DNA from 3 places in the Mesorhizobium opportunistum WSM2075 genome. Region 2 is predicted to be linked to each of the others. Evidence: predicted binding sites of a transcription regulator. Region 2 holds the regulator's gene; each other region holds the start of a gene.

Region 1 (10,787 bases), 1.4 Mb from region 2:
CGCTGATCCAGGCTGAGTTCGGCAAGGCCAATGACTGGCCGTTTGGAGCAGCACTCTCCGTAGCCGTCATGCTGGTGATCCTGGCGGTGGTGCTGGTCGCGCGCTTCACCGACCGCAGATTTGGCAGCCGCACATGAGCGCGCGCACGCAAGGTGGCGGCCGCTGGCTTGGCGTCTACGTCGTCGCCTATCTGTTTTTCCTCTATCTGCCGGTGCTGCTGATCCCGCTGTTTTCCTTCAACGACTCGATCCAGGCGGCGTTTCCGCTGCAAGGTTTCACCTTGCAATGGTACGCGACTTTGTACGGCAATTCGGCGCTGTCCGGCGCGCTCGTCAACAGCCTCGTCATCGGCATCATTGCCGCCACGGGCGCCACGCTTTGCGGCATCACCGTGTCCTACATGGACCTCTATGGCCGCTCGCCGCTGGCCGCCACCATCAGCGCCATCGCCCGGCTGCCGATCCTGATCCCGGGCGTCATCGTCGGCATATCGCTGCTGATCCTGATCAACCTCATCGGCCTCGGACCGTCGCGCATCGCCATCGTGCTCGGCCACATACTGGTGGCGCTGCCGACAACCGTGGTGATCATGCGCAGCCGCTTCGCCGCCATCCCGAAGACCATTCGCGAGGCCGCCCTCGACCTCGGCGCGTCCGACTGGACAACCTTCCGGCGGGTGATGCTGCCGCTCAGCCTGCCGGCCATCGTTTCGGCCTTCATGCTGGCCTTCCTGATATCGTTCGACGAATTCATCGTCGTCTTCTTCCTTGCCGGCACCGAGCCGACGCTGCCGCTCTACATCTGGAGCCAGCTGCGGTTTCCGAAGTCGCTGCCGACGGTCATGGCGCTGGGCACATCGATTCTGGCGGTGTCCTTCGTCATCGCCGGCCTTGCCGAGATCCTTCGCCATCGCGGCCTGTCAGCGACCGCGCCGCGACCCGCGAATCCATCACAACCAAAACAAACCAAGAGAGGAGAACTGCAATGGCATTCGACCTGATATCCGGCGACCTGATATCCGGAAAGACGGCCCGGGCCGGCCTCGCCGCTTTGGCGTTGGCGCTGTCGTCGACCGTCGCTTTCGCTGGCGACAAGCTGCAATATTTCACCTGGTCGGGCTATGAACTGCCCGACTTCAACAAGAGTTTCCTCGCCGCGCACCCCGATGGCGTCGAGGCTTCCATATTCGGTGACGACGATGACGCCTTCACCAAGGTCAAGGCCGGCTTCCGTCCCGATATCGCGCATCCCTGCTATGACAAGGTGGCGCGCTGGAACAAGGAAGGCCTGCTGCAGCCGATCGACACCAAGCGCATCAAGAACTGGGATTCGATCTTCCCGGTATTCAAGAACCTGCCCGATCTGCAGGCCGGCGACGGCAAGGTCTGGATGGTGCCGTGGGACTGGGGCAACACCTCGATCCTCTACCGCACCGATCTGGTGAAGAACCCGGAAGCGAGCTGGAACCTGCTGTGGGACAAGCAGTATGCCGGCCGCATGGCGACCATCGACGCCGTGCATGACACGCCGATCGTTGCCGCGCTTCTGGCCGGCGTCAATCCGTTCGACATGACGCCGGAGCAAATGGACAAGGTGGCGGCGAAACTGCGCGAGCAGCGTCCGCTGCTCTCCAATTACACAACCGACATGACCTCGGTCGAACAGGCCTTGGCCAGCGGCCAGCTGGTCGCCGCCATGACCTGGAATGCGTCGGCCACCTCGCTGAAGAAGCAGGGCGTGCCGGTCGAGTTCATGAAACCGAAGGAAGGCATGCTGACCTGGGCCTGCGGCTTCGTCATGCTCAAGGACGCCAAGAATGTCGACCTCGCCTACGATTTCATGAACAGCCGGCTGGATGCCGAGTCCGGCAAATACCTGATCGAGTCTTATGGCTACGGCAGCTCGCTCTCGACCGCTTTCGCCGGCGTGCCGAAGGAAGACCTGGACAAGCTGCAGCTGCCGTCCGATCCGGAAGTGATGCTGAAAAGCACGATCTTCACCGGGCCGATGAAACAGAATGACGATATGGCCAAGATGTTCGAAAAGGTGAAGGCGGGCGGGTGAGGCTGGTTCTTCCTTCTCCCCTTGTGGGGTGAGCAGCCGGTTCGCGTAAGCGAATTCATCGTGCCAGTGGCACGATGAAAGGCCGGCGAACGCTGGGACGCTGCGAAGCAGCGGGGACCCAGCAGGGTGGATCGGCTACCACGCCCGGCCCTTCGCAGGCTCAGGGCGTTCGAAGCTCGAAAAGCCAAGCAATTGGCTTTTCGTTCGCTGCGCGAACCGCTTCTCACCCACAAGGGGAGAAGGGGGAGCCTAGCGGCGCTGCGCCACGTCGATTGAGAAGACTACGAGGACCCATACATGGACATGCTTGACGACGCCGCGGAAAAACCCAAGGACGATGCAGACGTCCGCGTTGGCCGGCGGGTGCGGGCGCTGCGGCTGGAGCGCGGCCTTTCGCTGGCCGAACTGGCGGCAAAAGCCGGAGTGTCGATCGGTGCGCTGAGCCAGATCGAGCGAGGCATGTCATCGCTGCGTGTCAAGGTGATCTGGCCGCTTGCGGCAGCACTCGACATCGAGCCGTCGGCGCTGATCGCCGACGGCAACGACGCAGTCAATGATCTCTATTGCGTGCGCGCCAACAGCCGCCGCGCGATTCCCGTCAAATCCGAAGGCATCGCCAAGGCGCTGCTGTCGCCGCCAGGCGCGACGCTGACCGGCATGCTGGTGACCGTGGAGGCCAATGGCGGCACGGCGGAAGCCTATGCGCATGCCGGCCATGAATTCGGCTACGTGCTGGCGGGCGAGGTCGAACTGGTGGTGGATTCGACAAAATACGTGCTGAAGGAGGGCGACAGCTTTGCCTTCAAGAGCACGCTCTTGCATGCCTTCCGCAATCCCGGCGCCGAGCAGTGCCAGATCCTCTGGGTCAACACCACGAAACCGTCCGAGGTTCGCGATGGCGCCTGATCGTCTTGTGCGGCTGCAGGCGATCTCGAAGATCTTTCCCGGCGGCATCGTCGGGCTCGACGCCGTCGATCTCGACATCGTCAGCGGCGAGTTCATTACGCTGCTCGGGCCATCGGGATGCGGCAAGACCACCAGCCTGCGCGTCATCGCCGGCTTCGAAAGCCCGTCGAGCGGCAAGGTGCTGCTTGACGGGCGCGACATCACGGCGCTTCGGCCCTTCGACCGGCCGGTCAACACCGTGTTCCAGGACTACGCGCTGTTTCCGCATATGAACGTCGCCGAGAATGTCGGCTTCGGCCTGTCGCTGCGCAAGCTCTCCGGCAGCGAGCAGGCAAAACGCGTCGGCGAAGCCCTGGACATGGTCGGTCTCGCCGACAAGCTTCGTGCCCGGGTCTTGGAATTGTCGGGCGGCCAGCGCCAGCGCGTGGCACTTGCCCGAGCCATCGTCTGCGAGCCGCGCGTGCTGCTGCTCGACGAGCCGCTGTCGGCGCTCGATGCGCATCTGCGCGAACAGATGCAGGTGGAACTGAAGCGGCTGCAGTCGCGGCTCGGCACCACCTTCGTCATGGTCACCCACGACCAGACCGAGGCGCTGTCGATCTCCGATCGCATCGTCGTCATGAACAAGGGCCGCATCGAGCAGATCGCGCCGCCGGCGACACTCTATGATCGGCCCGCCACGAAGTTCGTGGCGAGCTTCATCGGCACCATGAATCTCCTGCAGTCGCGGTTTATCGGCCACGACGGCGATCGCCTGCGTTTCACCGCCGGAACACTGGCGCTGGAAGCCATTTCTGAAACCGGCCAGTCACCCGGTGAAGGCGACGTGCGTACCATCGGCGTGCGTCCTGAGGATTTGCTGGCGACGACCGAAGTCTCGCCGGGCACGGCGCCGGCGCGCGTCAACAGCATCGTCTTTCACGGCCGCACGCTGCGCTTGCACGCCGAACTTTGGGAGGGAATGCCCGTGGTGATCGACGCACCGCGCCGGGCCGATGGCTTTCAATTCAACGTAGGCGACGTGGCGCATGTCAGCCTGCGCCGTGGCGCCAGCTGTCCCATGCTGCCAAGCTAATCTTTCTTGAGGTCAAGGGCAGGATTGCGGAGCGCGGGATTTGGATCAATCGACGCTTGACTCGAAAGGAATGTTCCTGTTTTGTTCCAGAACAGAGCGAAACAGGAGCGTTCCTTGCCGGGCGTATGCGTATGTATCTGCAAGGCGAATTCGACTTCGGAATTCCCGAGCCGCCATGGCGGCCAAAACGGCCGGATCGTGCCTTCTTCGGGTTATTCTTACAGCCCCGGTTCCATGCTCCCTTCGCCGATTTGCAGAACCAGCTTTGTCATCGGCATGGAATTGTTGGGAAGCGGTTATCGGTTGAGCGGTTTCACCTGAGCTTGCGGCATGCCGGCGACTACAGACGGCTGCGGTCCAAGGTCGTCTTTGCAGCGTCTCGATCGGGCCGGCATGTCCAAATGCCCGCCTTTGAGGTCACGTTTGGCCATGTCGGCAGTTTTCCGGGTCGCCCGGCGACCCGGGGCAGGCCGCCTCGCCACCCGTTTGTGCTTCTGGCCGATGATGGACCAGTTTTCGAACTCCACAAATTGCTTGGGGTCGAGATGCTGAAGAACGGGCTCAAGGCGCCGGATCATTTCGTTCCGCATCTGACACTCGCCTACGATCAAAAGTTTGTCCCTCGGCAGCCCATCGAACCGATCACGTTCGTTGCCAATGACTTCATCCTTGTTCACAGCCTGCGCGGTCTGACGAAATATCTCTTCCTGGACCGTTGGCCCTTGATGGAGGCATCGTAGTCGGCACCTGATCCGTCCTGACATGAAGTGTCAGCTATCGATCGGCTCGACAGTGGCAGGCGGGCAAGCTGTCCCCTACTTGCATTCATCGCGTCGAACAGGAGGAACACACATGACCATCACGGAAATTGCCAAGGATTTCACCGAACGCCTCAAGCAGGGTGACAATGAGGGTGCTGCCGAAAAGTACAATGCCGACGATATCGTCAGCTATGAAGCCATGGACGGGCCGATGGCCGTCAGCCGCGGCAAGGCTGCCCTCAAGCAGAAGGGCCAGTGGTGGCAGGAGAACAACGAAGTGCATGGCGGTTTGGTCGAGGGCCCCTATGTCAACGGCGACCAGTTCGCGGTGCGCTTCAAGTTCGACATAACGCCCAAGGCCACCGGCGAGCGTGTCACCATGGATGAGGTTGGCCTGTACACGGTCAAGAACGGCAAGATCACCGAAGAGCGCTTTTACTACTGAGGCCGAAACGGCTTCCGGGAGCCCGCTCTCGGTGCGGGGTTAAGACAAATATGGCGGCCGGGACAATGCCCTGGCCGCCATGCGCATCCGTCCACACCAGGCGTCGTCGAGATCACAGCAATGGCGGTCTTTGACTTCTTTGCCGTCGGGTGACTGCATGCGCCGCGGGACGGATTCGACGGTCAGCCCAAGGGAAGCGCGCTGTGACGATCACCATGTACGGCATCACAAACTGCGACACGATCAAGAAGGCGCGCGTCTGGCTGGAGGGCCATGACGTGCCGTACCGGTTCCACGACTACCGGGCCGAAGGGATCGAGGCCGGCAAGCTGAACGGCTGGGTCGGCAAGGTCGGCTGGGAAAAGCTGCTCAACAAGGGCAGCACTACGTTTCGCGAACTGCCGGACAAGGACAAGCAGGACCTTGACGAGAAGAAGGCCAAGGCGCTGATGCTGGCCAAGCCAACGATGATCAAGCGGCCGGTGCTGGAGGTGGGGGATCGGATTCTGGTCGGGTTCAAGGCTGATGTTTATGAGCAGGCGGTGAAGTAAGCAGCGAGACGGCAACGCTGCCAATCTCCCCCCCTTGCGGGGGAGATGGCCGGCAGGCCAGAGGGGGGTGTGAAGGATTGCCAGCCCCAACGAATTTCGTTCTTGCGAAAGCCTATCTCAAGTCGCTGCGATTGATTGATAGGCTGGAGGGACAGCACCCCCCTCTGCCCTGCCGGGCATCTCCCCCGCAAGGAGGGAGATCAGATGTCGCCTCGGCTTTCGCCAATCGCCAACGCTGCGAAACGAAGCCTCAACCCGCGCGCAAATACCCCGCCAGCGCCACGGCATTGTTATGCGCCTCATCATGCGCGCCGTAGAGCAGCGTTACCTTACCCTGGCGGAGCAGTCCGCGCAGTTGCGTCACCGCCTCGTCATTGCCGTCCAGCTCGGCGCGATATCGCTTCTGAAACTCGGCCCAGCGAGCCGGCTCATGGCCGAACCATTTGCGCAACTCGTCGCTCGGCGCGATGTCCTTCAGCCACTGCGTCAGCGCTGCGTCCTTCTTGCTGACGCCGCGCGGCCATACCCGGTCGACGAGAACCCGCTGCCCGTCATCGGAAGCGGGTGGTTCATAGATCCGCTTGACTTCCAGGTCGAAAGCCATCCGACCCTCCGTGCCGTCAGGCCCACTCGCCCTTGCGCATCACCGGCACGCGGGCGCCGTCCTTATGGACGCCGTCGATGTCGATCTTGTCCGAACCGATCATCCAGTCGATGTGGATGAAGCTCTTGTTGCCGCCGCGCGCTGCAATCTCGTCCTGGCTGAGCGATGCGCCGTCGACGAAGCACTTGGAATAGCACTGGCCGAGCGCGATGTGGCAGGCGGCGTTCTCGTCGAACAGCGTGTTGAAGAACAACAGGCCGCTGGCCGAGATCGGCGATGAATGCGGCACAAGCGCCACTTCGCCGAGGCGCCGCGCGCCTTCGTCGGTGTCGAGCACCTTCTTCAGCACGTTCTCGCCCTTCGATGCCTTTGCCTCGACGATCCGACCCTCTTCGAACCGCACCGAGATATCGTCGATCAGCGTGCCCTGGTAGGACAGCGGCTTGGTCGACGAGACATGACCCTCGACGCGCCGCGCATGCGGCGTGGTGAAGACCTCCTCGGTCGGGATGTTGGGATTGCAGGTGATGCCATTCTTGGCGGTCGAGGCGCCGCCCATCCATTCGTGGCCGTCCGCCAGCCCGACAGTGAGGTCGGTGCCCGGTCCCGTGAAATGCAGCGCGTGAAAATTGTGGCCGTTGAGCCATTCGGTCCGGCCGCGCAGCGCTGCATTGTGCGCCTTCCAGTTGCCGATCGGATCCTCCACGTCTACCCGCGAGGCGGCGAATATGGCGTCGGCGAGCTTGGCCACCGCGACATCGTCGGCGTCGTCCGGAAACACCTGCTTTGCCCAGGCGAGGTCCGGATAGGCAACGATATTCCAGTTGATGTCGAAGCCGGTGATCTTTTCCAGCGCCGGCTGGTAGGCCATCGAGTTTGCTTTGTTGGCGCGCGCCACTTTTGCCGGGTCTTGCGCCGACAACAGCGAGGGATCCTCGCCACGCACGGCCAGCCGCGCCGCATTGTTGGAAAAGGCCTTCGCCATGCCTTCATAGAGCCAGCCGGCAGCGCGGTCGAAACCGGCATCGGCGCCGAAGCGGTAGCGCGCCAGGGTCATCTCGTCGTCGTTGAAGATTGGCGTCACCAGTCCGGCGCCGGCCCTGTAGGCATGCTCGACGATGCGCCTGGTCAGCGGCAGGGCCGCGATCGATGAGGTCAGCACCAGATCCTGCCCGGGTTGCAGTTGCAATCCGACCTTGATGGCGACTTCCGCCAGCCTGTCGAGCTTCACCGGGTCGATCGATGCGGAAACGCCGCGCGAATGTGTGGTCATGATCCTGCCTGCCTTGATTGGATATCCGTTCCTACATAGACCGGCGCCACCGTGCTTTCCACCGCGATCGCGCCGGAGTGGCCCGTCTTCACGGATCCGAACTGCGCCATCGTCGCCGCGATCTCCTCCTTGATCCAGGCCTTGAAGTCGCGGACCTTGCGGCTCTCGGTCTTCTCCGCCGAAGTCACCAGCCAGTAGCCGAGCCCGCTCTGGGCGCGGATTCCGAATGGCGCCACCAGCCGCCCGTCGGCCAGCGCATCGGCAGCCAGCAACTGCCAGCCGAGCATCACGCCATGGCCGGCAATGGCCGATTCCAGGCACAGCATCGGATCGGTGAAGCGCGCGCCCTTCTGGAAGGTGACGGGCTGGACGCCGGCCGCGGTGAACCAGCTTTCCCAGTTGATCATCGCCCGCTCGTCAGTGATGGCGCAGGTCTGGGCAAGGTCCTCGATCGATCTCAGTTTGCGGGCGATGTCAGGCGCGCAGACCGGGAAGACCTCCTGCGCCAAAAGCAGTTCCGCCCGCCCGCCCGGCCATTTGCCGTCGCCGAGCCGGATGGCGATATCGATGTCGGAGTGATCGAGATTGGCCAGCCGTACCGAGGCATCGATGCGCAGCAGCACGTTGGGATGCCGGTCGAAATGACGCGACAGCCTGGGCAGCAGCCATTTCGACGCGAAGGCCGGCGCCACCGAAACCACCAATGTGCATTGTGTCGCTTCATCGGCCAGCGCCACCGCCTGGGCCAGCTCGCGAAACCCCGCGCCGAGCCGGGTCGCGAACACAGTGCCGAATTCGGTCAGCACCAGGCCGCTCGTCGTGCGCTCGAATAGAGCCTGGCCGAGCTGCTTTTCGGTGCGGCTTATCTGCTGGCTGACGGCGCTGACAGAAACATTGAGTTCGCTCGCCGCCGCTGCGAGCGATCCGAGACGGGCGACGGTTTCGACGGCGCGAAGGCCGTTGAGGTGGATGCGGTTGAGCACGCTCATTTGAGATTTTCTAAACCGATCTGGCCGAAATCTCAATTGAAAGGCATATCGAAACGGCGGATTTTATCGACGGGAGACAGACCGGCGGAGCCGAAAATGCCAAGGATATTGTCATCGCTGAAGGTCTTGTTCGCCGCGGCCTCGCCGTACGAACCAGGCCGCGAGGGCGACACGCAGAGGTGGCTGACCGATCCGCTTTCGCATCCTGTGCTGAACACCATGTCGGAGCGCGAACTCGGCGATGTGCCGTTCAGGCTGACGGCACGGCGGACCGCGCATGAGACCGCTTCACTGCGCGCCAGTTTCGGCGGGCGCTGCTGAGCGGAAGCGCCCGCACGTTCCGGTTTCAGGACAGGTCGACCACGACGTGGCATTCCGCGGCCGCACTGGCCCAACGGATGGCGGATTGTTTCAGCAATCCCTGCATTTATTGTGCGCTGCAATGACATCAGCCAACTCGACAGCGCTACGCTACGCCTTCGCCGGCATGATCGCCATGGCCGTCGCCATGGGCATCGGCCGTTTCGTCTACACGCCGATCCTGCCCGGCATGATGGAAGAACTGCATCTGTCGCCGGCCAATGCCGGCTGGATCGCCTCGGCCAACTATCTTGGTTATCTCCTCGGCGCGCTTGCCGCGGCGGGCGGTTGGGCGCATGGGCGCGAGCGTCCGCTGATGCTGGTCGGCCTCGGCGCCAGCACCATTCTGGCCGCGCTGATGGGGCTGACCGATGCCATGGCCGCCTTTCTCGCCGTCCGCTTTCTGGCCGGCATGGCGAGCGCCTTCGTCATGGTCTTCATGGCCAGCATCGTTTTCAGCCACATCGCGGCGGTGGGACGCAGCGATCTGCAGGCGTGGCATTTTGGCGGCGTTGGCTTGGGCATCGCGATCTCGGCGGCGATGATGGCGGTGCTGGTCGCCGAACATGCCGGCTGGGCGGCTGGCTGGTTGTGGTCGGCGGCAATTTCGGCCTGCGGTTTCGTGGTCGTCGCGCTGTTGGCGGACGAAGGCCCGCTCGCCGATGGCGAGGCCGCACGCGAGCCGGCGCTGCCGAAAGACCGATCGCTGATGAAGATCATAGTCGCCTACGGCCTGTTCGGGTTTGGCTATGTGGTGACCGCGACATTCCTGGTCGCCATCGTCCGGCAAGGCGGCGGCAGCCGTGTTTTCGAGGCCATGGTGTGGATGGTCGCTGGCCTTGCCGGCTTTCCCTCGATCTGGTTCTGGCAGAAGATCGCGGCCTGGACCGGGCTTCACGCCGCCTATGCGCTGGCATGCTTCATCGAAGTGATAGGCGTCATCGCCAGCGTGGCACTTGGCGGATATTCCGGACCGCTGCTTGGCGGTCTGCTGCTCGGTGGCACCTTCATCGCCATCACGGCGTTTGGTCTGCAGGCCGCGCGCCAGCAGGCGCCGAGGGCGCCCCGGCGTGTCTTTGCCTTGATGACGGCATCCTTCGGTCTCGGCCAGATCATCGGTCCGATCGCCGCCGGGTTGCTGGCCCAGGCATCGGGTAATTTCTTCCTCGCTTCGATCGTTGCCGCGGCCATGCTGCTGGTCTCCGGCGCCGTCACATGGTCGGCTGCGCCAAAATCGCCATGATTTGTGGTCTTGCTCTGCGCCGGGCATCGGGCAGGCATTTTCTTTCCCCCTAATGTGTGACCTTATGCCCGCTCAAACCCGCTGATTTGCGCATAGATCGAGGAATTCGCCACAGTGTTCGTATCTTTCTTCCCGCAGCCGAAGCTGTTCTTCACTTCGGCCGCCGTCTGGAGCCTTGCGGCCGTTCTATTCTGGTTTTTTGGGGGCGAACAGTTAGGTGCCGTTTTTGGATTACCGCCGTTGGGTGATGGCACCGATAAGATTGTTGGTGTTGCACTTTTTTGGTCAAAGCCATTTCTGTGGTTCTATGTGTATTTTTCTGCTGTTGTCTTTACTTTTTATATATTTTGGGCCTTGTATCGGCCGCATCCTTGGCAGAATTGGTCAATTCTCGGGTCGTCATTAATACTTTTTGTCATATACTATCAAGTTCAGGTAAGTGTGGCTTTCAATGACTGGTACGGTCCATTCTATGATCTTATTCAGAAGGCATTGGGTACTCCATTTTCGACAACG
Region 2 (10,787 bases):
GTGTGCGTCGGCAACTCGGCCGGCTGTCATTGCCGCGCCTGCGCAACGGCATCACTGCGGCGGCGGAGCTGGAGCTTGACCGCGGCATTGGCTTCCTGCTGGTGCCGGTTTGCCTTGCAATCGGCGCGATCGGCTATTTTTCGCTGACGGTCGAACCGGACTTCGCCAGGCCTGTCGCGGTGGTCGTCCTCATGGGCTTCCTGGCGATTGTCTCGCGCTCGTGGCCGAAAACCCATCTGTTCCTGATGGCGGCATTGCTGTGCGCGCTTGGCTTGCTCGCCGCCAAGGTCGAGACGTGGCGCACGGGAACCCGGATGCTGGGCTCGGAAATCTCGACGCAACTGAGCGGCCGCGTGGTCTCGATCGAAGAGATGGAGACCGGCCGCATCCGGCTGACCATCGACGTGACATCGACCGCTCGGCCGAAACTGCGCTACGCGCCGGAAAGGGTCCGGCTTTCGGCACGCAAGATACCGCCGGAAATGACCGCCGGCTCCCTAATCACGGGCTACGCCAAACTGTTGCCGCCAACCGGTCCGGTGCGGCCGGAGAGCTACGATTTCTCCTTCGACAGCTATTTCGCCGGCATTGGCGGCAGCGGGTTCTTTCTCGGCAATCCAAAAGTCGTTGCGGCCGATGACGGTGGCATGCCGCTGTCGGCCCGCCTTTCCTCAGGGATAGAAAACGCCCGCGAAGCCATCGCCGACCATATCAGGGGCAGCGTCGGCGGCGCCGAAGGCGAGATCGCGGCGGCGCTGATCGTCGGCGTGCGCGCCGGCATCCCCGACGAAATCAACGAAGCGATGCGGCGCACCGGCATCTATCACATCATCTCCATTTCGGGACTGCACATGGCGCTGGTCGCCGGAACCATCATGGGGCTGCTGCGCGGCGCCTTCGCGCTGTTCCCGGACTTTTCCGCGCGCCGGCCGGTGAAGAAATACGCGGCCGCGGCCGCACTTTTGTCGATCGCCGCCTATCTCGTCATCTCCGGCGTCGTCGTCGCCGCCGAGCGCAGCTTCATCATGCTGGCGGTGATGCTGATTGCCGTCCTGTTCGATCGCGCGGCTCTGACCATGCGCAATCTGGCGATCTCGGCGATCGCCGTCATCCTGGTTTCCCCGCATGAGGTGGTCGGCCCGAGCTTCCAGATGTCGTTCGCCGCGACCGCGGCCCTGGTCGGCGCCTATGCCGGCTGGGCGGATCACCGGGCGGGAAAAACGAGGCCACCGCCGCCGAAGCGATCCTTGCCCGGTTTCCTGACCCGAAAATTCCTGCTGGCGACAGGCGGATTGGCCATGACCTCGATTATCGCCGGCAGCGCCACGGCGCTGTTTGCCATCTGGCATTTCCAGCGGGTGTCGCCGCTCAGCCTGTTCGCCAATCTGGCCGTCATGCCGATCGTGTCGGTGGTGATGTTCCTGGCCGTTGCCAGCGCGCTGCTGATGCCGTTCGGACTGGATGCGCCATCCCTTTACCTGATGGGCAAGGGCCTGACCGCGATGATCGCCATTTCGGCGTGGATATCAGAACGCTCTCCGGTCGATGCGGTCGGGCTCATCTCACAGCAATCCGTGCTGCTGGTGACGATTGCCCTGGTCATCGCGACGATGGCGACGACGTGGCTGCGGCTTGCAGCGCTTCCATTCGCGCTCGCCGGCTTGCTGGCGGTGTCCGACACGCGCACGCCGGATGTGCTGGTCTCGGAAGACGCGCGGCTGGTCGCGCTGCCGATCGGCGGTGGCGAACTCGCGGTCAGCCGGGCCCGGCCGAACGAATTCACGGTCGACAACTGGAAACGCGCGCTGACGTCCGAAACCATCATCCCGCCAGAGATGTTCGACAAGGCGGATGGACAATTCGATATTGCCGATGCCGTCAATCTCCCGCCGGGAGCGCCGTTCTATTGCACAGACGGTGTCTGTCTCGCCAGGCACCCGTCCGGTGCGATCATAGCGCATGTCGAAGACCGCAAGGATACCTGGAAGGCCTGTGGCTTCGCCGACCTGATCATCGTCAATGACGCGACAGCCTACGATGCCTGCCACAATCCGCTGGTTCTCGTCGTTACCAAACGGCAGCTCGCCCGCAAGGGCAGTGCGGCCATCTTCTTCGACCGCCAATCGGCCACCGGTCCGCCAACCATCAGCTTCGCGGTGGACAGCCCGTATCGGCCCTGGCACGCGCAGCGAAAGTTTTCGCGCGAGGCGAGAGGCCTGGAGCCCTATCGCAAACCTGACAAGCCAAGTGCCGTGCCGGCTCAGTAGCGCCTGATCAGCCCAACCAGCTTGCCCTGCACCTTGACCCTGTCCGGCCCGAAGATGCGCGTCTCGTAGGCCGGATTGGCGGCTTCAAGCGCAATCGAAGCACCCTTGCGGCGGAACCGCTTCAGGGTCGCTTCCTCCTCGTCGACCAGCGCCACGACGATCTCGCCCGGGCTCGCCGTATCGGCGTTGCGGATAATGACCGTGTCGCCATCGAAGATGCCGGCCTCGATCATCGAGTCGCCCTTGACTTCCAGCGCATAGTGCTCGCCGCCCATGATCATGTCCGGCGGCACCGAGATGGTATGCGTCTGATGCTGGATGGCATCGATGGGCACACCGGCGGCGATGCGACCCATGACCGGGATGGACACCGCTGGAACCGCATCGTCGTCGTTGCCAGCAGCGGCAAAGCGCGACGGTGCCGGCTTGATCTGGCGGCCGAGGCTGCCCTGACCGAGACCGCCTTGGCCGAGACTCCCCTGGATGACGCTTGGCGAGAACTTCTTTGCCGCGTTGAGGCCCGGCGCGATCGAATCCGGCAGCCGCAGCACTTCCAGCGCACGCGCCCGGTTGGGCAGCCGGCGAATGAAGCCGCGTTCCTCCAGCGCCGTGATCAAGCGATGGATCCCTGATTTGGAGGCGAGGTCGAGCGCCTCTTTCATCTCGTCGAAGGAGGGCGGAATACCGCTTTCCTTGAGCCGTTCATGAATGAACATCAAGAGTTCATGTTGCTTGCGTGTCAGCATGGCGGCCCCCAAGGCATCTGGACAAGGGTTTTGATCCAGAATGGTTCTGATCCAGAATCGAAAAACAAACCCAGAACAAACACTATCTGTTCCAGTTGTGTTCTGCAACCGTTTAAAGTTTAGTGAATTTGGTAAGAGAGCCGAAATCATTTGCGGCCCGGACAGGCCGGAAATCGGGGTTTTTCGCCCGTTGCCGCCCGTCGCCCGCATTGAAATGTTTGGTTAATAGCCTGTGGCCTGTCTTGCGACATGGCTCGGCATCAGCCGACGGCAGAGCCCGTCGAGGCCGATTTCGGCGCTTGCGATCGGCTTGCCTGCCGTGAACGAAACGAAATCAAAACGCCAACAATCGCCGGTTCGGAAGCAGGTACGGGATCAGGCTGGCGGGATCGCACCGGCCAGCACCTGCGCATAGAATTCCGCATCGATATTGCCGCCGGAGATGACGCAGACGACGTTGCCGGTCGCCCGCTCACTGCTGAGAGCCGCGGCCAGCGAGGCGGCGCCCGCGCCCTCGGCGACGACCTTGGCCTTCGAGAACAGGAGCCGCATGGCCTCCGTCACCTGTTGCAGGCTGACGGCGATGGCACCGTCGATGAGCTGGTTCGCCAACGGCCATAGCTCGGGGATCAGGGAGGGACCGCCAATGCTCTTGATGAAGGAGGGCCGTGTCTCGATCTCGACAATACGTCCGGCCGCCAGTGCGGCGGTGACCGGCGCCGCGTTCTCGTCCTCGACGGCAAAGACCCTCGCCTGCGGACGAAGGGCCTTGAGCGCACTTGCAACGCCGGTCGTCATGCCGCCGCCGCCATATGGCGTCAGCACGAAATCGACCTCCGGCAGATCCTCGACAATCTCGAGGCCGATGGTGCCGTTGCCAGCCAACACCGCCTGATCGGTGACGGGATTGATGAGAAGTTCGTCAATGTCGGGCCGCTCGATCGCGGTGATGTAGCGCCACCAGGTCTCGTGGGAGACAAAGCGCACCTCGCCGCCAAGACGGCGGACACCGTCGATCTTGGTCTGCGGCGCGCCGGCATACATGTAGGCGGCCATCGGAACGCCAAGAGCCCGTGCCGCCCAGGCCAACCCATAGGCCATGTTGCCCGAACTGACGGTCGCAACACCGTGCCTGAGTTCATCGGCGTCACGACAAAGCAAGGTATTGAGCGCCGGCCTGAGCTTGAAGGCGCCGATCGGCGACAGGGTCTCGAGCTTGAGGAATATCCGCTGGTCGGCACGGCCAAGATCGAGGCGCAGCAGCGGGGTGCGCGGCAGCCAGGCGGCCAGCCGATCGCGGGCTTCGGCAATCTCGTCAAGCGTCGGACGATGCGGAGGTGCCGAGATCATCCGGCAACCGCTTTCAAGCTGCCGGCGCGCGCGACGTCCTTGTTCGCGTCGCCGTCCTCGCTGTGGACATAGACGTGCAGCGTATAACCGATGTGGGCCGTCATCAGCGCTTTTGCCCGCTCGACGTCGCGGTCCAGGGCGGCTTCCATGATCGCCGTGTGGTGCTCGATCGCCATCGCCTCGCGCAGCGCGTTCATGGCCTCTTCGTAGCCGTCCTTGAGGCCGGCCGCCGCCCGCAATGTCGGCGCCAGCCCAAGAAAGCGATGGTGCCGGCGCAGCTGGTCCGAGATCGTCGAGCGAAACCGCAACAGCCAGCTGGATGTCGCAGCGCTCAGCAGCGCGGCATGAAAAGCCTCGTGGTTCTCGTCCCACTGGTCGACGGCGGCATCCGATGGGTCGTCCACCGCGGTCTTGCAGCGGGCGAGCCGGTAGTGCGCGGTGACAACCGCGTCTTCCCACTCCCGGCCGCCTTTCTCCATCGATTCCTGGAAGAGCGGTATCTCGACGACCATCCTCGCGCGCGCCAGATCCTCAAGTTCGGCCCGGGATACGGGGGCGACCGCGAAGCCGCGATTGCTGATGGCGGTGACCAGGCGTTCGGCTTCGAGGCGCGACAATGCTTCGCGCAGCGGCGTCCAGCCAACTCCATAGATGCCGCGCAGGGCGCTGAGCTTGAGCGGGGCGCCCGGCATGAGACGGGTGGTGAGGATATCGCGCCGCAGAAGCTGGTAGGCGGCTTCCGTCTTGGTGGAGTTCTTCTGGTCCTGCATCGCGATCCATTCGTTCTCTGCCATTGGAGAAATTATATATGATGATTGGTGATGGCAAGAATTATATATAATGTTTGACATGCGCCGATGGACTGACCATGATCGCTGGAGGTGCCCCGAGGCGGCGCTGATCAAATCTGGGAGGAAATGATGTTGAAGTCGAAATCCGCATGGCTGTCGGGATTGGCTCTGGCAGGCGCATTGATGGTCAGCGCCGGGAGCGCCGCGGCCGATCAGATCCGTATCGGCATCGCCAATTTCGGCGAGCATCCGCAATTGAACGCCGCCATAGCCGGCTTCAAGAAGGCGCTGACGGACAATGGCTTCGTCGAGGGCAAGGACGTCGTCTACACAGAGAGCCATACTAATTTCGATGCATCGCTGGTGCCGCAGATGATCGCCAAGCTGCAGGCCGAGCAGCCCAAGCTGATCTACACCATCACCACGCCGGTCTCGCAGATCGCCAAGAAGGCGCTCGCCGGCTCCGGCATTCCGATCGTCTTTGCCGCGGTCACCGACCCGGTGGCGGCCAAGCTGGTGCCGTCGTGGGACGCAGGCGACGAAGGCATGACCGGCGCCACCGATCTGCAGGACGTCGCCGCGGTGATGGCCTTCACCAAGAAGCTTCTGCCGAACGCCAAGCGTTTCGGCGTGCCTTACAATCCGGGCGAGGCCAACGACGTTGCCCTGATCGAGAAGATCAAGGCGGCGGCGCCCGCTGCCGGCTTCGAAGTCGTGGAAGTCGGTATCGACAACGTCAATGACATCCAGCAGCGCATCGCATCGCTCGCCGGCAAGGCCGACGTGATCTACGGCCCGACCTCGAACCTGATCCAGCCGGCGATCGCCGCCGTCTCCGCGGCCGCCCGCCAGGCCGGCATCCCTGTCGTCAACGCCGACGACAGCGCGGTCCGCAACGGCACCGTACCGGCGAGCTTCGCGGTCAATTACACGCAGGTCGGCGTCAACGCCGGCAACATCGCCGCCGAGATCCTCAAGGGCAAGGATCCGAAGACGATCGCGCCGTCGCGCCCGGCCTACAAGGACCACATGGCAACGATTTCCCGCAAGGCGATGGCCGCGTTCGGCATCGAGATACCGGCTTCGATGGCCGATTGCGGCTGCATCGTCGACTGATATCGGGACTGAAGGGTGACGGCAGGGGCGCCGTCACCCTCAGGTCAGGGAGGAACGATGCTCGAGATCCGATCCGCGCGCAAAGTATTCTACAGGGGCCAGGCCGACGAGAAGATCGCGCTGGACGGCCTCAGCCTGTCATTGGCGACTGGCGAGTTCGGCATCGTCATCGGCTCCAACGGAGCCGGCAAGAGCAGCATGCTCAATGCCATTTCCGGAGCGCTCATCCTCGATTCCGGCAAGATCCTGATCAACGGCGCCGATGTGACAAATATGCCGGTGCACAAGCGTGCCGCAAGATTGGCGCGGGTGTTCCAGGATCCGATGCGCGGCACCGCCGCCAGCATGACGGTGGCGGAGAACATGCTGCTGGCCGATCTGCGCAGCCACAAGCGCACCCTGCGGCAAGGGCTGAACGCCACACGGCTCGCCTCCTATAAGGAGCGCCTGTCCATACTTGGCCTCGGCCTTGAAAATCGTCTCGATACGCGCGTCGACCTGCTCTCAGGCGGGCAGCGGCAGTCCCTGTCGCTGATCATGGCCGTCGGCGGATCGCCAGACTTGCTTTTGCTCGACGAGCACACAGCGGCGCTCGACCCGCGCACGGCCGAGATCGTCATGCAGGCCACGGTGCGTGCCGTCAGCGCGCTGAAGCTGACCACACTGATGGTGACCCACAACATGCAGCACGCCGTGGACTATGGCAGCCGGGTGATCATGCTCGACGCGGGCCGGGTCCTGCTGGAAGTCACCGGCGAGGAAAAGGCTAGGGTCACGGTTATCGATCTGATCGGCCATTTTTCCGTCAAGACCGACCGCATGTTGTTGGCGAGCTGATCCCCATGGGCTTTATTCAGGAAGTTCTCTCAAGCTTCATCTCGATCATGCCGGTCACCCTGGCGCAAAGCCTGATCCTGGCCTTCGTCGTGCTCGGCATCATGATCCCGTTTCGCATGCTGAATTTTCCCGATCTCACCAGCGAAGGCGCGTTTCCGCTGGGCGGCTGCGTCTGCGGCGTGCTGCTGGCTGCCGGAGCAGAGCCGGTGACCGGCATCCTGGTCGCATTCATCGTGGGTTTCGCGGCGGGCTGCTGCACCGCCTTCATCCATCTGCGCTTCCGTATCCACACGCTGCTTGCCGGTATTCTGATGATGACGATGCTCTACAGCATCAATCTTCGCATCATGGGCAAGTCCAATCTCTCCGTCTTCGGTTCGCCCACGGTGTTCGACTGGGTGCCGTTCGCGCGGCCGGGTTTTCCGACCAGCAAGATCGTCGTCGCCGGTCTTCTCGCGCTCGTCGTCTTCGTGGCGCTTTACATGTTCTTCAGGACCGAGAAAGGGACCGCGGTGCGCGCCGTGGGCGCCAATCCTGATATGGCCGAGGCGCAAGGCATCAATGTCTGGGCGGCGACTATAGGCGGCGTCGGGCTGGCGAGCGCGTTTTCGGCGTCAAGCGGCGCGCTGATGGTGCAGTCGCAGGGCTTCGCCGACGTCAATATGGGGCTGGGCATCCTCATCAACGGACTGGCCGCGCTGATGATCGGCGAGGCGGTTGTCGGCAAGCAGACCGTCTGGCGCCAGCTGCTGGCGCCCTTTGCCGGCGCGATCATCTACTACCAGCTGGTGTCGTTCTGCCTTGCCGCCGGCATGCCGCCTCCCGATTTGAAGCTTGCCACTGGCCTGTTCGTGCTCGCCATGCTTGCTCTGCCCAGCCTCAAGCGCAGCCGGGGGCCCGCGCCGGCTCGCGAAGCCATTCGTGAATAATCGAGGACATCACCAATCATGAACGCAACGCTCGACCTCACGGCCGTCGAAGCCATGGATGCGGCGGATCCGCTGCGCGCCATGCGCGATCGGTTCACCTTGCCGGAAGGCGTGATCTACCTCGACGGCAATTCGCTCGGCGCCGCGGCGCCTGCGGTTTTCAACGAGCTGCAGAAGGCCGCGACCAAAGAGTGGGCGCAGGACCTCATCCGTGCCTGGAACACCGCCGGCTGGTTCGATATGCCGGTCGCGCTTGGCGACCAGCTCGGCCGGCTGATCGGCGCCGCCCCGGGCCAGACGGTGGTCTGCGACACGACCTCCATCAACATCTACAAGGTACTGCATGCCGCGCTCGGGATGCGGCCGGACCGGTCGGTCATCGTCGCCGAGGGCGATAGCTTTCCGACCGATCTCTATATGGCCGAAGGCGTCGCCTCGACGCGGCCGGGCACCGTGCTGCGGCTCGAAGGCGTCGATGCGGCAACCATTGAAGGGCTGATCGACGAGCGCGTCGCGGTTATCCTGGTCAACCACGTCAATTACAAATCCGGGCAGCTGCGCGACATGGCCGCGCTGACGCGCAGGGCCCATCAGGCCGGCGCGCTGATCGTCTGGGATCTCTGCCACACCGCCGGCGCCTTGCCGGTCGAACTCGACAGCGCCAATGCCGATTTCGCCATCGGCTGCACCTACAAATATCTCAATGGCGGTCCGGGCGCTCCGGCCTTCATCTACGCCGCCAAACGCCACCACGACGATGTCCATCAACCGCTCAGCGGCTGGTGGGGCCATGCGCGGCCATTTGCCTTCGAACAGGGTTTTGCAGCCGGCAGCGGCATCCGCCGCTTCCTGTGCGGCACGCAGCCCATGCTTTCGATGCGGGCGCTGAAAGGTGCGCTGGATATCTGGGACGATGTCGACATGGCTGCGGTGCGCACGAAAAGCATCGCGCTGACCGACCTGTTCATCCGGCTCGTCGAGACCAGATGCGGCGCCTATGGCCTCGAACTGGAGAGCCCGCGGGACGGCAATCGGCGCGGCAGCCAGATTTCCTTCATGCATCCGCATGGCTACCAGGTGATGCGGGCCTTGATCGAGCGCGGCGTGATCGGCGATTTCCGCGCGCCGTCGACCATCCGCTTCGGCTTCACGCCGCTCTATGTCGGCTACAGGGACGTCTGGCAGGCGGTCGAGGTGCTGGAGGACATTTTGCGCACCGAAGCTTGGAAAGAGGCGCGATTTGCAGTCAAGACGGCGGTGACTTGAGAAACTAGAGCCGGGTGCGGACCGTCCAGAGTTCCGGGAACAGCACGACCTCGAGCATCTTCTTGAGATAGGAGGCGCCCGATGTGCCTCCGGTGCCGCGTTTCAGGCCGATGATCCGCTCGACCGTGGTGACATGGTTGAAGCGCCAGCGGCGGAAATAGTCCTCGAAATCGACCAGCTTTTCGGCCAGTTCGTAAAACATCCAGTAGCGCTGCGGGTCGCGATAGACGGTCTGCCATGCGACCAGGACCGCCTCATTCTCGGTCCGGGTTTCGCGCCAGTCGGTTCGTCCGGCGTCGGCGCCGATGTCGAACCCGTTGCGGGCCAGAAGCAGCAGCGCTTCGTCGTAGAGCGATGGCTCCGCCAGGATCGCCTCCAGCCTACCGCTGAGGTCCGGCCGGTGCTTGTGGGGCCCGAGCATTGCAAGGTTGCGGTTGCCGGCCATGAACTCGATGGCGCGATATTGCCAGGACTGGAAGCCCGAGGACTGGCCGAGCGCATCGCGGAATTCGGTGTATTCGCTGGGTGTCATCGTGCGCAGCACGTCCCAGGCATTGTTCAACTGCTCGAAGATCCGAGCGACGCGCGACAGCATCTTGAAGCTGGGCTCGAGCCGGTCGGCACGGATGGAACGGATCGCGGCACCGATTTCGTGCAAAGCGAGCTTCATCCAAAGCTCGGAGGTCTGGTGCTGGATGATGAACAGCATTTCGTCATGCGCCGACGACAGCGGCGTCTGCGCCTCCAGCACTTTCTCCAGATGCAGATAGTCGCTGTAGGACATGCGTTCCTTGAACGACATCTGGGCGCCTTCCGACGCTGGATCGTAGGGCTCGCTCAATTGACGGTCTCCGTGCGCAGCCGGAAGCGCTGGATCTTCCCGGTCTGGGTCTTGGGCAGCGCGGCGATGAATTTCACCGATCGCGGGTATTTATAAGGTGCGATGGTGGCCTTGACGTGGTCCTGCAGGCGCTTGACGGTCAACGCGTCCGGCGCCACGCCTTGCACCAGCACGACATGCGCCTCGACGATCTGGCCGCGCTCGGCATCACCGGCGCCGATGACAGCGCATTCGGCGACATCAGGATGCGACAGCAGCGCTGCCTCGACCTCCGGTCCGGCGATGTTGTAGCCGGCGCTGACGATCATGTCGTCGGAGCGGGCGGCGAAATGGAAGAAACCGTCTTCGTCCTGCGTGAAGGTATCGCCGGTGAGGTTCCAGCCGTCGCGGACATAGTCCTTTTGCCTGTCATCGGCCATGTAGCGGCAACCGGTCGGTCCACGCACCGCAAGCCGTCCGGTCGTTCCGCGCGGCACTTCACGCATCTCGTCGTCGACGATGCGCGCCTCGTAGCCGCCTACCGGTTTGCCGGTCGATGCAGGCTTCATGTCGTCGAAACGGTTGGAGATGAAGATGTGCAGCATTTCGGTGGCGCCGATGCCGTCGAGGATCGGCTTGCCGGTCTTCTTCGTCCACTCCTCGAA
Region 3 (10,787 bases), 230 kb from region 2:
TGGCCGTTCTTCAGGTCGACCGACGTCCTGGCACGGCGCACGATGAAACCCGGCACCGAAATGTTGCCGATGTTGTAGGACGCCGACGCGTCGATCGAAGAGACTTCCGGCGCGATGTCCAGGCTGACCAATCCGTCCTTGAGCACGGTCGGCTTGAAATCCAGGCTGACGCCGTATTTCTTGTAGCTGACCGAGATCTTGCCGTTCTCTTCCGAAACCGGGATCGGGAATTCGCCACCGGCCAGGAAGCTCGCCGTCTCGCCGGAACGGGCGATAAGGTTCGGTTCCGCCAGCCGCCGGGCAAGGCCGCGCTCTTCCAGCGCCTTGATGGCGATATCGATGGAGACGCCATTGGATAGCAGCCGGCCGATGATTTCACCGGTTCCCGCCGCCGGCACCGTGCCGGGCTCCAGCGAAACATCGCGTCCGCCGAAGCCGTAGGCGAAATTGGCGCTGTATTTTGCACCCAGATCCTGACCCGCCTGGCGGTTGATCTCGACGAAGCGGACATTGAGCTGGACCTGCTGCGACGACGAGATGTTGACCGAGTTGATCACCTCCTCATTGCCTGAAAAGCGGGTGGCGATCTTGTTTGCCTTCTCGGCGGCGACGGCGTCGTCCGCCTCGCCCGACAGCACTACGCGGCCATTGGCCGAGCCGACCTTGATCTTGGCGTCCGGCACGCTGGCGCGGATGGTGTTCGCCAGTTCGTCGGTGTCGAGCGTCACCTCGATGTCGACGGTCCCGACAAGCTGCTTTTTGTCGTCGAACAGCGCGATGCCGGTGGTGCCGAGATTGTTGCCCAGCACATAGAAGGATTTATCGGTCAGCGGATTGACGTTGGCGATCTCGGGATCGCCGATGACGATCTGGTAGAAAGCCGCGCTCGTGATGATCGTCTTGGGCTTGCCCTTGGCGACTTTTATCGACGCATTCTTGGTCGCCGAGACATAGACGATGTCATTGTCCGCCCTGGCCGCGCCGGCGAAGGCGAGCATCGCGCCCGCGGCCAGCGAAACCGCCATCGCCAGGGCGCGCACGAAGCACGACCGGCCCGTCATTCCATATAGGGTACGCATCAGCATTGTCCCGTCCCACCCGGTCCCCACCGGCCTTTTACTTCTGGTCCCGCGCCGGAACCTGGTATTCCTCGGCCTTCGTGCCACGCGTCACGATGACCGTCTTGAATTTCGGCTTCTCCGGCTCCTTGGTCATGGCATCGAATAACGAGCCGGCCGTGGCCTGCGCCTTGGACGCCACCGATCCGCCAAAGGAGGAGATGGTGGTGACGCCGTTCTTGCCGTCGCCGCCTTCGCTGGCTGAGCGAAGCGACAGCGACAGCGTTCCGACGGTGCGGGCAAGCGCCACTTTCTGGGCGCCCTCGGTCGTCACCTCGAGGGTCACGGAATTGGCGATCTGCGGCGCCGTCTGGCGCTCGTCGGCGCCCTGGCCGACGCTCAGCACCTTGGCGTCGGCGACGACGATTTCGGAAGTGATGGTCGAACCGGCCGCCCCCTGCGCATTCTTGGCGACCTCCTGGATTTCACCGGCATCGCGCGTCAGCACGACATCGACGCGGTCGCCCGGCGTGACGAAGCCGCCGACACCGGCGATCTCATCGGTGCGGATGGTAACCGCCCGCATTCCGGGCGTCAGCATGTTGGAAAGCGTCGCACGGCCGTTCGGCCCCGACAGCTTGGTCAGCAGCACCGGCTCGTTGACCTCGATCGGCGACAGCACGACGCGGCCGCCTTCGCCGAGCAATCCATCGATCGTGGCAAAGGCACCTTGCGGCAGCGAATCCTGCGGCCAGGGAATTTCGATGAGCTTCGTGCGGTCGAGTTCCATGCCGTAGCGCAACGGAGCGTTCGCCACCACGATGGTCTTGAATTCGATCTTGGGCGGGGCCGGAGCGGCGATCGATGCCGTCTTCTCCTGGGCATCGGCCTGGCTTTTGACCCAGAAATCCGCGGCAAAGATCGAGATCGCGCCGAAAACGGCGGCGATACCGATCATACTTATGGCCTTGCCCCTCACGCCTAAACCCCTGATGCCCGTAGTTTCTTGTTATGTTGGGCTCACGCTAGGCGGCATTGTTAAAGAATCAGGAATGGAGAACGACGGCATTCGACCTATTTCCGCCCGCTTGGTTATCGAATGGTTTTAGGATAAGACGGGCCGGATCCCCGAACGTAACAGGAACCTCCGTCGCTTGGCGCTGAAAAGCGTGGCAGTATCGGCGGGTGATTCGCAGCACCGGACCTATGGCAGGCATGGACGACAACAACGACCTTTTCGGCGACTTGGACAAGCAACCGCAGCCGGTCCGCACACCGGCGCGCCCGGCGGATCCGCTGGTGCAGGCGGCGGCCAAGCGGCCGGCGGCAAGCCGCGACGGTTCGGAAGGCTACAGCGCCGCCGACATCGAGGTGCTCGAAGGCTTGGAGCCGGTGCGGCGCCGGCCGGGCATGTATATCGGCGGCACCGATGACAAGGCGATGCACCATCTGTTCGCCGAGGTCATCGACAATTCGATGGACGAGGCGGTTGCCGGCCACGCCACCTTCATCGATGTCGAGCTTTCGGCCGACGGCTATCTCTCCGTCACCGACAATGGCCGCGGCATTCCGGTCGATCCACACCCGAAGTTCAAGAAGCCGGCGCTGGAAGTGATCATGACGACGCTGCATTCGGGCGGCAAGTTCGATTCCAAGGTCTACGAGACCTCAGGCGGCCTGCACGGTGTCGGCGTATCCGTGGTCAACGCGCTGTCGGATCATCTCGAGGTCGAGGTCGCGCGTGGCCGCCAGCTTTATCGGCAGAGATTCTCGCGCGGCGTCCCGGTCAGCGGCCTCGAGCATCTTGGCGAAGTCCACAACCGGCGCGGCACCAAGATCCGCTTCCACCCCGACGAGCAGATATTCGGCAAGGGCGCTGCGTTCGAGCCGGCGCGGCTTTACCGCATGACGCGCTCGAAGGCCTATCTGTTCGGTGGTGTCGAGATCCGCTGGACCTGCGATCCGTCGCTGATCAAGGAAAAGGACCAGACGCCGGCCAAGGCGGAATTCCATTTCCCCGGCGGACTAAAGGACTATCTCAAGGCATCGCTGGGCGACGATTTCCAGGTGACGCGCGAAATCTTCGCTGGCAAGAGCGACAAGCAAGGCGGCCATGGCTCGCTCGAATGGGCGGTGACCTGGTTCGGCGGCGACGGCTTCGTCAATTCCTACTGCAATACCATCCCGACCGGTGAAGGCGGCACGCACGAGGCCGGTTTCCGCAATGTGCTGACGCGGGGCCTGCGCGCCTATGCCGAGCTCGTCGGCAACAAGCGCGCCTCGATCGTCACCTCCGAAGACGTCATGATCTCGGCGGCGGGCATGCTGTCGGTGTTCATCCGCGAGCCGGAATTCGTCGGCCAGACCAAGGACAGGCTGGCGACGATCGAGGCCATTCGTATTGTCGAGACCGCGATCCGCGATCCGTTCGACCATTGGCTGGCCGACAACCCGCAGGAAGCCTCCAAGCTGCTCGAATGGGTGATCGCACGCGCCGACGAACGGGTGCGCCGGCGCCAGGAAAAGGAAGTGTCGCGCAAGAGCGCGGTGCGCAAGCTGCGCCTGCCGGGCAAGCTGGCCGACTGCACCCAGAATGCCGCCGCCGGTGCCGAACTCTTCATCGTCGAAGGTGACTCGGCCGGCGGCTCGGCCAAGCAGGCACGCGACCGCGCCAGCCAGGCGGTACTGCCGCTGCGCGGCAAAATCCTCAACGTCGCCAGCGCCGGCAACGACAAGCTGGCCGCCAATCAGCAGATATCGGACCTGATCCAGGCTCTCGGCTGCGGCACGCGATCGAAATACCGCGATGAGGATTTGCGCTACGACCGCGTCATCATCATGACCGACGCCGACGTCGACGGCGCCCACATTGCCTCGCTGCTGATCACCTTCTTCTACCAGGAGATGCCTGCGCTGGTGCGCGGTGGACACCTCTATCTGGCGGTGCCGCCGCTGTACTCGATCAGGCAGGGCGGCAAGGTCGCCTATGCCCGCGACGACGCGCACAAGGACGAGCTGCTGCGCACCGAATTCACCGGGCGCGGCAAGGTCGAGCTTGGCCGCTTCAAGGGCCTGGGCGAGATGATGGCCGCACAGCTCAAGGAGACGACGATGGACCCGAGGAAGCGCACACTTCTCAGGGTCGATGTGAACGAAATCGATTCGGCCACCAAGGACAGGGTCGATGAGCTGATGGGCACCAAGCCGGAAGCCCGCTTCCGCTTCATCCAGGAACGTGCCGAATTCGCCGAGGCGGAAGTGCTGGATATCTAGCCGCCCACTGCTCTACCTTGTCCGTGCAGGTACGGAGACCAGCATGTGATCTGGGTGCGGCTGAAGGACTATTTCGACACCAATCTGGCCGGGCTGACGCAGCCGACGCGTTCGGACTGGATTTTCGCCCTGCGCACCGTTTCGGCCGGCCTGATCGCGCTTCTGGCCGCCTATGCGCTGAAGCTCGACCACCCGCAATGGGCGATGATGACGGTGTTCATCGTTGCCCAGCCGGTCGCGGGCATGGTGCTGGCAAAGGGCTTTTACAGGCTGCTCGGCACGCTTGTGGGCGGCGTCGCGGCGATCGGCATCACCACCGCGTTCGGCACCGGCCCCTGGGTGCTGGTGACGGTGCTCGCGGTCTGGATCGGCATCTGCACCTTCGTCTCGTCGCTGCTGCGCAATCCCGAAGCCTATGGTGCGGCACTTGCCGGCTATACGGCGATGATCATCGGCCTGCCCGCCTTCGGGCAGCCGCATCTGGTCGTGGACCTCGCGGTCGCGCGTTGTGCCGAGATCGTGCTCGGCATTGTCTGCGCCGGCCTGACAAGCCGGCTGATCCTGCCCAAGCTGGCCAGTGACGCCATCATCTCGCGGCTGAAGCGCTGCATCATCGATCTTGCGACCTATGCCGGCGGTGCGTTCTCCGGCGGCGATCCGGCAACGCTTTCCGGCCTGCACAGGAAGCTGGTCGCCGACACCCAGACACTTGGCGAGATGCGCGCCTATGCAAGGCTCGAGGCGCCGAGCTTCGCGCCGCGCGCCCATCCCGTTCGGCGCACCATCGGACAATTGCTGTCGGCACTCTCGGCCGCGCGTGCGCTGCATTCGCACGCCGCGCCGAAGAACGCAGCGCTCATTCCGGTGCGCTCGGAGTTGCAGCTGCTTGTCGGCGAACTGGCGACCAAACCCGGCGCGCTGGACGACACCGCGCCTTGGGTGGCCCGGCTCGATGCGATCTCGGCCAAGGCCCGGCAGATGCCCGATGCCCCGGTCGATCAGGAGGACGACAAGGTCGGCACCATCACCCGCCTCACCATCGCCGCCGATTTCGCCGAGGCGCTGAAGCAGGTGCTGCGCGGGCTCGATGCCTTGCGCGCCCCGGTCACGCGGCGCCCAGGTCCCGCCAGCCAGCAGCCGGCCCTCGTGGTACACCGCGACTATCCCGGCGCGGCGCGCAACGCCGTGCGCGCAGCCCTTGCGACGCTGCTGGTCGCGGCTTTCTGGCTGACGACGAAATGGTCGGAAGCGGCCGGCACCGTCATTCTCGTTGCCGTCGTGTCGAGCCTGTTTGCTGCCCGCCCCGATCCCGTGCAGGTATCCTGGGGTTTCTTCAAGGGAACGCTGCTGGCTTTGCCTTTTGCCTTTCTCGTCGGCCAGATCGCATTGCCTGCCCTGCCCGGCTTCGGCTGGTTCGTGCTGTTTGTCGTGCCAATCCTGGTGCCGACGGCGCTGGGCATGGCCAATCCGCGCTATGTCGGCGTATCCACGGCCTTCGCCATCAACTTCCTCGCCTTCCTCAGTCCGCATCAGGCGATGACCTACGATCCTGGCCCGTTCTTCGCCGGCTCGGCGTCGGTGCTGGTCGGCATCCTGCTGGCGATCGGCGTCTTCCTCATCGTGCTGCCCGCCGATCCGTGGCTCGCGGCCAACCGTATCGTGCGCGCCATGCGCGAGGATCTGGCACGGCTTTGCCTGCACGAGCGTGTGCCGAGGCGTTCGGCCTTCGAAAGCCTCGCCTATGACCGGATCAACCAGTTGATGCCGCTGGTGCAGAATTCGGGCAGGAAGGGCGAGGCGGTTCTGGGTGGCGGCGTCGTCGCCGTCACGGTCGGCCTCGAGGTCCTGCGGCTGCGCGCTACGAGCCAAAACCATGCCATTGCGCCCGAAACCGCGCTCTCGATCGCCAACTTCCTGAGAGGCTTGGCACGCGAACTGCTCTTCCGCGCCCCAGGCGATCCGCAGACGGCGACCATCGCCGTCGCCCGCCAATATGCTGCGGCCATCGCCCAGAAAAACGCCACCGGCGACATGCTGCAGATCGCGGCGTCACTGCGCATCATCGCCGCGGCAATGGAGGATTTCCCGGATTCTTTCGCCAGGGATCGAAGCTAAGTGGCCGAATGCGCCGACTTCAGGCCGCGGCGATCGCCAGCGCATGACCGCGCGCGTTCTCGCGCAGCGCCTCGAGATGGATCGACTTGACCAGGATGGCGAGGTCGCCGTCCGCGGATTGCCCGCCCAATTCCTTGAGCATTAGCCAGCTGACCTCCTGCACGCCAGCGACGCGCTTGCCATTGGCGACCTCTCGCCAGATTTTCAGCGCCCGCAGGATGATCGCGTGCGTGGCGGCGGCGAGGCCAGCGCTGCGGAACAGCGCCTGCAGGGCGACATCATGCCCGCCGGCGAGCAGCGCCCTCACCCTTTGTTCGGATTGCTGGCTGAGCGCGACCAGCGTGGAGCCGAAGAAATCCACCTTGCCGTGCGCGATGGTGCGGATGAGGAAGCTCGCCGTGAGATCGCCGCGCAAGCGCAAATGCTCGATCAGTGCCGCGTGCTCTTCCGGGCGCGTGCCTTCTATCAGCGTCACCGAGGCCTTGATGCAAGCGTCGCGCATGACGCGTTCGGCACGTGCGGCGCCCATCAGAGCCATGACCAGCGGTGATGTTTTCAATGTCTCGCCGAGCTTGATGAGCAACATGTGCCGGCAGTCGGCAGGCAGGCGGATATCCGATATCAGCGCCTCGCGCACCAGGGGCAGATGCCCATGGCGCTCAGCCATGCGGCGGAAACTGAGCGACGCTATATCGGCGCCGCTGTTGGCCAGCAGCACCGCGCAGGCTTCCGCCTCGCCGATCTCGGCGATGGCCGCCGACAGCGCCATCGAGACCAGCGGCCGATCGGCGATCAGCGTCTGTGTTGCCTTCTGGCTTGCCGCCACGCGGTTGATCAGGTCGGCGTCGGTGAGCAGCGGTGAGCGTGCCAGCACCACGCCGGCAACCTCCGGCTGGTCGGAGGCCAGTGCGCTGATAATCTGCAGCGGCGCGTGATGGCTCATCGACAGCGGCTCCGCCATCGCCAGCCGCACCTTCGATGAGGCATCGTCGAGCAGCAGCGTCAGCGCCGCCTCGGCGGCGCAGCGGTCCTCGAACGGCAATTCGGAATTGATGTAGGCACGGGCCAGCGCGCTTGCCGCGGCGGCGCGCTCGGACACCCTGGCCGTGTAGATCCACTTCAGGAAATGCGAAACAACAACCATGCCGTCTGCTTACGCCCCTAGCCAGAAGGTTTCTGGCCCCGGTCATTACGGTAGGTAGAAATGGTTTACGAACGGTTCACCATGTTCATTAACTGGCTTGCGGGGCCGATTTGCAGCGCTTATCAACCGTCAGGCAGCGAAGGAGACAGAAAATGGCCGGGCTTTATCTCCAGGAGTTCGTCGTCGGCCACGTCTTCCAGCACACGCTGCGCAAGACCGTCACCGAAAGCGACAACATGCTGTTTTCGGTGATGACGCTGAACCCTCAGCCGCTGCATATCGACTTCGATTTCGCCGCCAAGAGCGAATGGGGCAAGCCGCTGGTCAACTCGCTGTTCACGCTCGGGCTCATGATCGGCATCTCGGTCAACGACATCACGGTCGGCACGACGGTCGCCAATCTCGGCATGAAGGAAACCGTGTTTCCGCACCCGGTGTTCCATGGCGACACCATCCGCGTCGAGACCACGGTCGTGTCGGTGCGGGAATCGAAATCGAAGCCCGATCGCGGCATCGTCGAGTTCGAGCACCGCGCCTATAACCAGCATGGTGACCTCGTCGCCAAATGCACGAGGCAAGCGATGATGCTGAAGAAGGCTGCCTGATGCGTTCGTTGCTGTTCGTCCCCGGCGATTCCGAACGGAAGCTGGAAAAGGGTTTTGGCGTCGGCGCCGATGTGGTCATCGTCGACCTCGAGGACTCCGTGGCGCCGCAGAACAAGGCAACGGCGCGCGCGATCGCGGCACGCTTCATCGCCGGGCACCGGAGCCAATCCAGTTCGGCGATCTACGTCAGGGTCAACGACCTCTCGAGCGGGCTGACGGATGACGATCTTGCCGCGCTCGTGCCGGCGAAGCCGGATGGCATCATGCTGCCCAAATCCAACAGTGGCCAGGACGTCCAGCAGCTATCGACGAAGCTCAGGGTTCGCGAGGCCGAAAACGGCCTGGCGGACGGGGCGATCAAAATCCTGCCGATCATCACCGAAACCCCGGCCGGTGTGCTCGCCGCCGCGACCTATGCCGGTGCTAGCGCGCGCCTAGTCGGCCTCACCTGGGGCGCGGAAGACCTGTCGGCGGCGATCGGCGCGCGATCGGCGCGCGACGAGAGTGGCCGCTACACCGATCTGTTCCGCCTTGCTCGCACCATGACCATTCTCGCCGCCAGTGCGGCCGAGGTCGCCGCGGTCGACACCGTGTTTCCGGATTTCCGCGACATGGCTGCTTTCGAAGCCGAATGCCGCGAGGCGGAGCGCGATGGTTTTACCGGCAAGATGGCGATCCACCCGGCACAGGTACCGGTCATCAACGCCGCCTTCACGCCTTCGGCAGAGGCGGTCGAACACTCCCTGGCGATAATCGACGCCTTCGCCGCCGCCGGAAATCCCGGCGTCGTCGGCATCGACGGCAAGATGTTCGACCGGCCGCACCTGCGGCTGGCCGAACGGCTTCTGGCACGCGCGCGGGCGGCGGGGATTTCCGCTTAAATCCGTTTCACAGTCTTCCTGGAGTTGCTCTCAGTCCCGCGCCAGCACGATGATCCGGTCCTCCGGCAGATACGTCAGCGCTTCCGACTTCAGCGGGTTGACGATGACGCCCCCCAGCGCCCGCTGGTCGGCATCTCCAGTGCGGATGCGCCGGTAGCCGATGGCGATCTCGCCGCGTAGCCGCGCCGATTCCGCGATCGTCCAGAAGGTCAGCGGCTGGTCGATTGCGACATAATCTGCGACCGGGCGCATGTAGATTTCGGAGCCCTTCTCATCGAGCAAATCATCGAAGATCGCGGCGAGGTGTTGGTTTTCGGATGCCTGCGCCAACATCAGGCTGACCAGCCGGTTGCTGACGACGAAGTCATCGGCCTTGGTCACCGCAGCGAGCTCCCGGTTGCGCACGTCGATCATCTCGCTGACGATGGAGATGTGCAGGCCGGCATCATCGGCGATCTTGCGCAGATGCAGCAGCGTCACCAGCGTGCGCGTGTCGGCCGGCTGCGCCGCCATGGTTTCGCTGTAACCGAGGACGAGCACGTGATCGTAGGAAGGCACGTCCAGGCTCGCCAGTGCTGCGCTGCTCGAGGTGTCGGTGATGCGGCACTCAACCGACAGATTGTCGCTGGCGACTGTCAGTCCGGCAATTTCCTGCTCGAGCCCGGGCGTATCGGCGGCGATGGTCAGGATCGAACCAGGCGCGACATAGCGCGACAGTTCATAGGTGATGATCGGACCCCGCCGGTTCCAGCCGAGGATCAGCATCCGCTCCGGCTTCGTCTTGATGGGCCGAGGACCGTGGATCGCCGCCGCGTCGATCTTGATCCCGGTGCCTCCCAGCTTTATCGCGGCATCGTCCTCGGCGATGATGATGGCGCGCATGTCCTGGCCGATCACCAGATCCGACGGCGGATTGAGATCGACGCGCCCCTGCGGGTCGCAAAGGCCGATCAGCGCACAGTGCTCATACGCCATCACCGCTTCGCCGAAGGTCTTGCCGGTAAGCTCCGGCTGCCCGGTCGTGTAGATTTCGCAGCCGTCGAAATCGAGCAACTCCGAATAGACGCCGCTGAGACCCGATTGCCGGCTTGAATGCACGACGATGCGCGAGATCAGCTGATCGGCCAGCACGAGTTGCACCTCGGTTCCGCCGACGACGCGGGCGACCTCGGCATTCTTGCCATCACGGATCTCGGCGGCGATGTTGTAGGGGTCGGCGCGGCGGTTCGGGTCGTTGACCAGCGCCAGCACTGTCTTGATGACCTGCGAATCCGGATCGTCGCCTTCCGGCGACAGCACGATGACCGACCGCGAGGTCTGCGGGTTGACGATGGCCAGGTCGTAGAGATCGGTCGGATCGCCGCTGCGGCAGATGATGCGCGTATTGCCCAGTTTGCCGACCTTGGCCGCGATTTCGTCCTCCATCGCGACCTTGTCCATATTGGCCATGACGACGATGCGTGGACGGCGCCGGCTGGCATTGGCAATGACCAGTTCGGAGATGACGTCGAAGATCGACGGCGACCAGTTGAGGATGATGGTGTGATCGGCCTCCAGCACGCGCGAACGGCCCTTGCGCAATTCATCGAGCTTGCCGTCGACGCCGGCGCTGAGCACGCCGATGAGGGCCGACACGACAAAGATGCCGGCCAGCGTGACGACCAGCATGACGAGACGGAAAGCCCAGCCGGTATCACCGCCCATCGTGCCG

The links. Region 2 encodes LexA, which represses DNA repair genes until DNA is damaged. Its sites were predicted from a motif close to TGTTCNNNNTGTGTTCNG; they were not measured.
Region 1: the regulator LexA is predicted to act here: its motif matches at 4,117-4,134, upstream of MESOP_RS28120 (2'-5' RNA ligase family protein).
Region 3: the regulator LexA is predicted to act here: its motif matches at 2,187-2,204, upstream of parE (DNA topoisomerase IV subunit B).

What each region holds. Positions count from the first base shown of each region.
Region 1 is NC_015675.1:5,812,999-5,823,785, reverse strand. It holds gene MESOP_RS28145 (ABC transporter permease) at 1-137, shown strand, start outside; gene MESOP_RS28140 (ABC transporter permease) at 134-1,000, shown strand; gene MESOP_RS28135 (ABC transporter substrate-binding protein) at 985-2,064, shown strand; gene MESOP_RS28130 (cupin domain-containing protein) at 2,362-2,970, shown strand; gene MESOP_RS28125 (ABC transporter ATP-binding protein) at 2,960-4,045, shown strand; gene MESOP_RS28120 (2'-5' RNA ligase family protein) at 4,177-4,785, shown strand; gene MESOP_RS28115 (nuclear transport factor 2 family protein) at 4,898-5,251, shown strand; gene MESOP_RS28110 (ArsC family reductase) at 5,455-5,802, shown strand; gene MESOP_RS28105 (DUF488 domain-containing protein) at 6,053-6,406, opposite strand; gene MESOP_RS28100 (aminopeptidase) at 6,423-7,679, opposite strand; gene MESOP_RS28095 (LysR substrate-binding domain-containing protein) at 7,676-8,668, opposite strand; gene MESOP_RS28090 (hypothetical protein) at 8,765-8,989, shown strand; gene MESOP_RS28085 (YbfB/YjiJ family MFS transporter) at 9,111-10,271, shown strand; gene sbmA (peptide antibiotic transporter SbmA) at 10,386-10,787, shown strand, end outside.
Region 2 is NC_015675.1:4,393,065-4,403,851, forward strand. It holds gene MESOP_RS21150 (ComEC/Rec2 family competence protein) at 1-2,267, shown strand, start outside; gene lexA (transcriptional repressor LexA) at 2,261-3,013, opposite strand; gene MESOP_RS21160 (pyridoxal-phosphate dependent enzyme) at 3,389-4,363, opposite strand; gene MESOP_RS21165 (GntR family transcriptional regulator) at 4,360-5,157, opposite strand; gene MESOP_RS21170 (ABC transporter substrate-binding protein) at 5,284-6,270, shown strand; gene MESOP_RS21175 (ABC transporter ATP-binding protein) at 6,328-7,107, shown strand; gene MESOP_RS21180 (ABC transporter permease) at 7,113-8,036, shown strand; gene kynU (kynureninase) at 8,055-9,302, shown strand; gene kynA (tryptophan 2,3-dioxygenase) at 9,307-10,143, opposite strand; gene MESOP_RS21195 (AMP-binding protein) at 10,140-10,787, opposite strand, start outside.
Region 3 is NC_015675.1:4,164,337-4,175,123, reverse strand. It holds gene MESOP_RS20120 (type II and III secretion system protein family protein) at 1-1,085, opposite strand, end outside; gene cpaB (Flp pilus assembly protein CpaB) at 1,117-2,016, opposite strand; gene parE (DNA topoisomerase IV subunit B) at 2,274-4,331, shown strand; gene MESOP_RS20105 (FUSC family protein) at 4,377-6,446, shown strand; gene MESOP_RS20100 (DUF2336 domain-containing protein) at 6,466-7,590, opposite strand; gene MESOP_RS20095 (MaoC family dehydratase) at 7,701-8,195, shown strand; gene MESOP_RS20090 (HpcH/HpaI aldolase/citrate lyase family protein) at 8,195-9,076, shown strand; gene MESOP_RS20085 (CASTOR/POLLUX-related putative ion channel) at 9,107-10,787, opposite strand, start outside.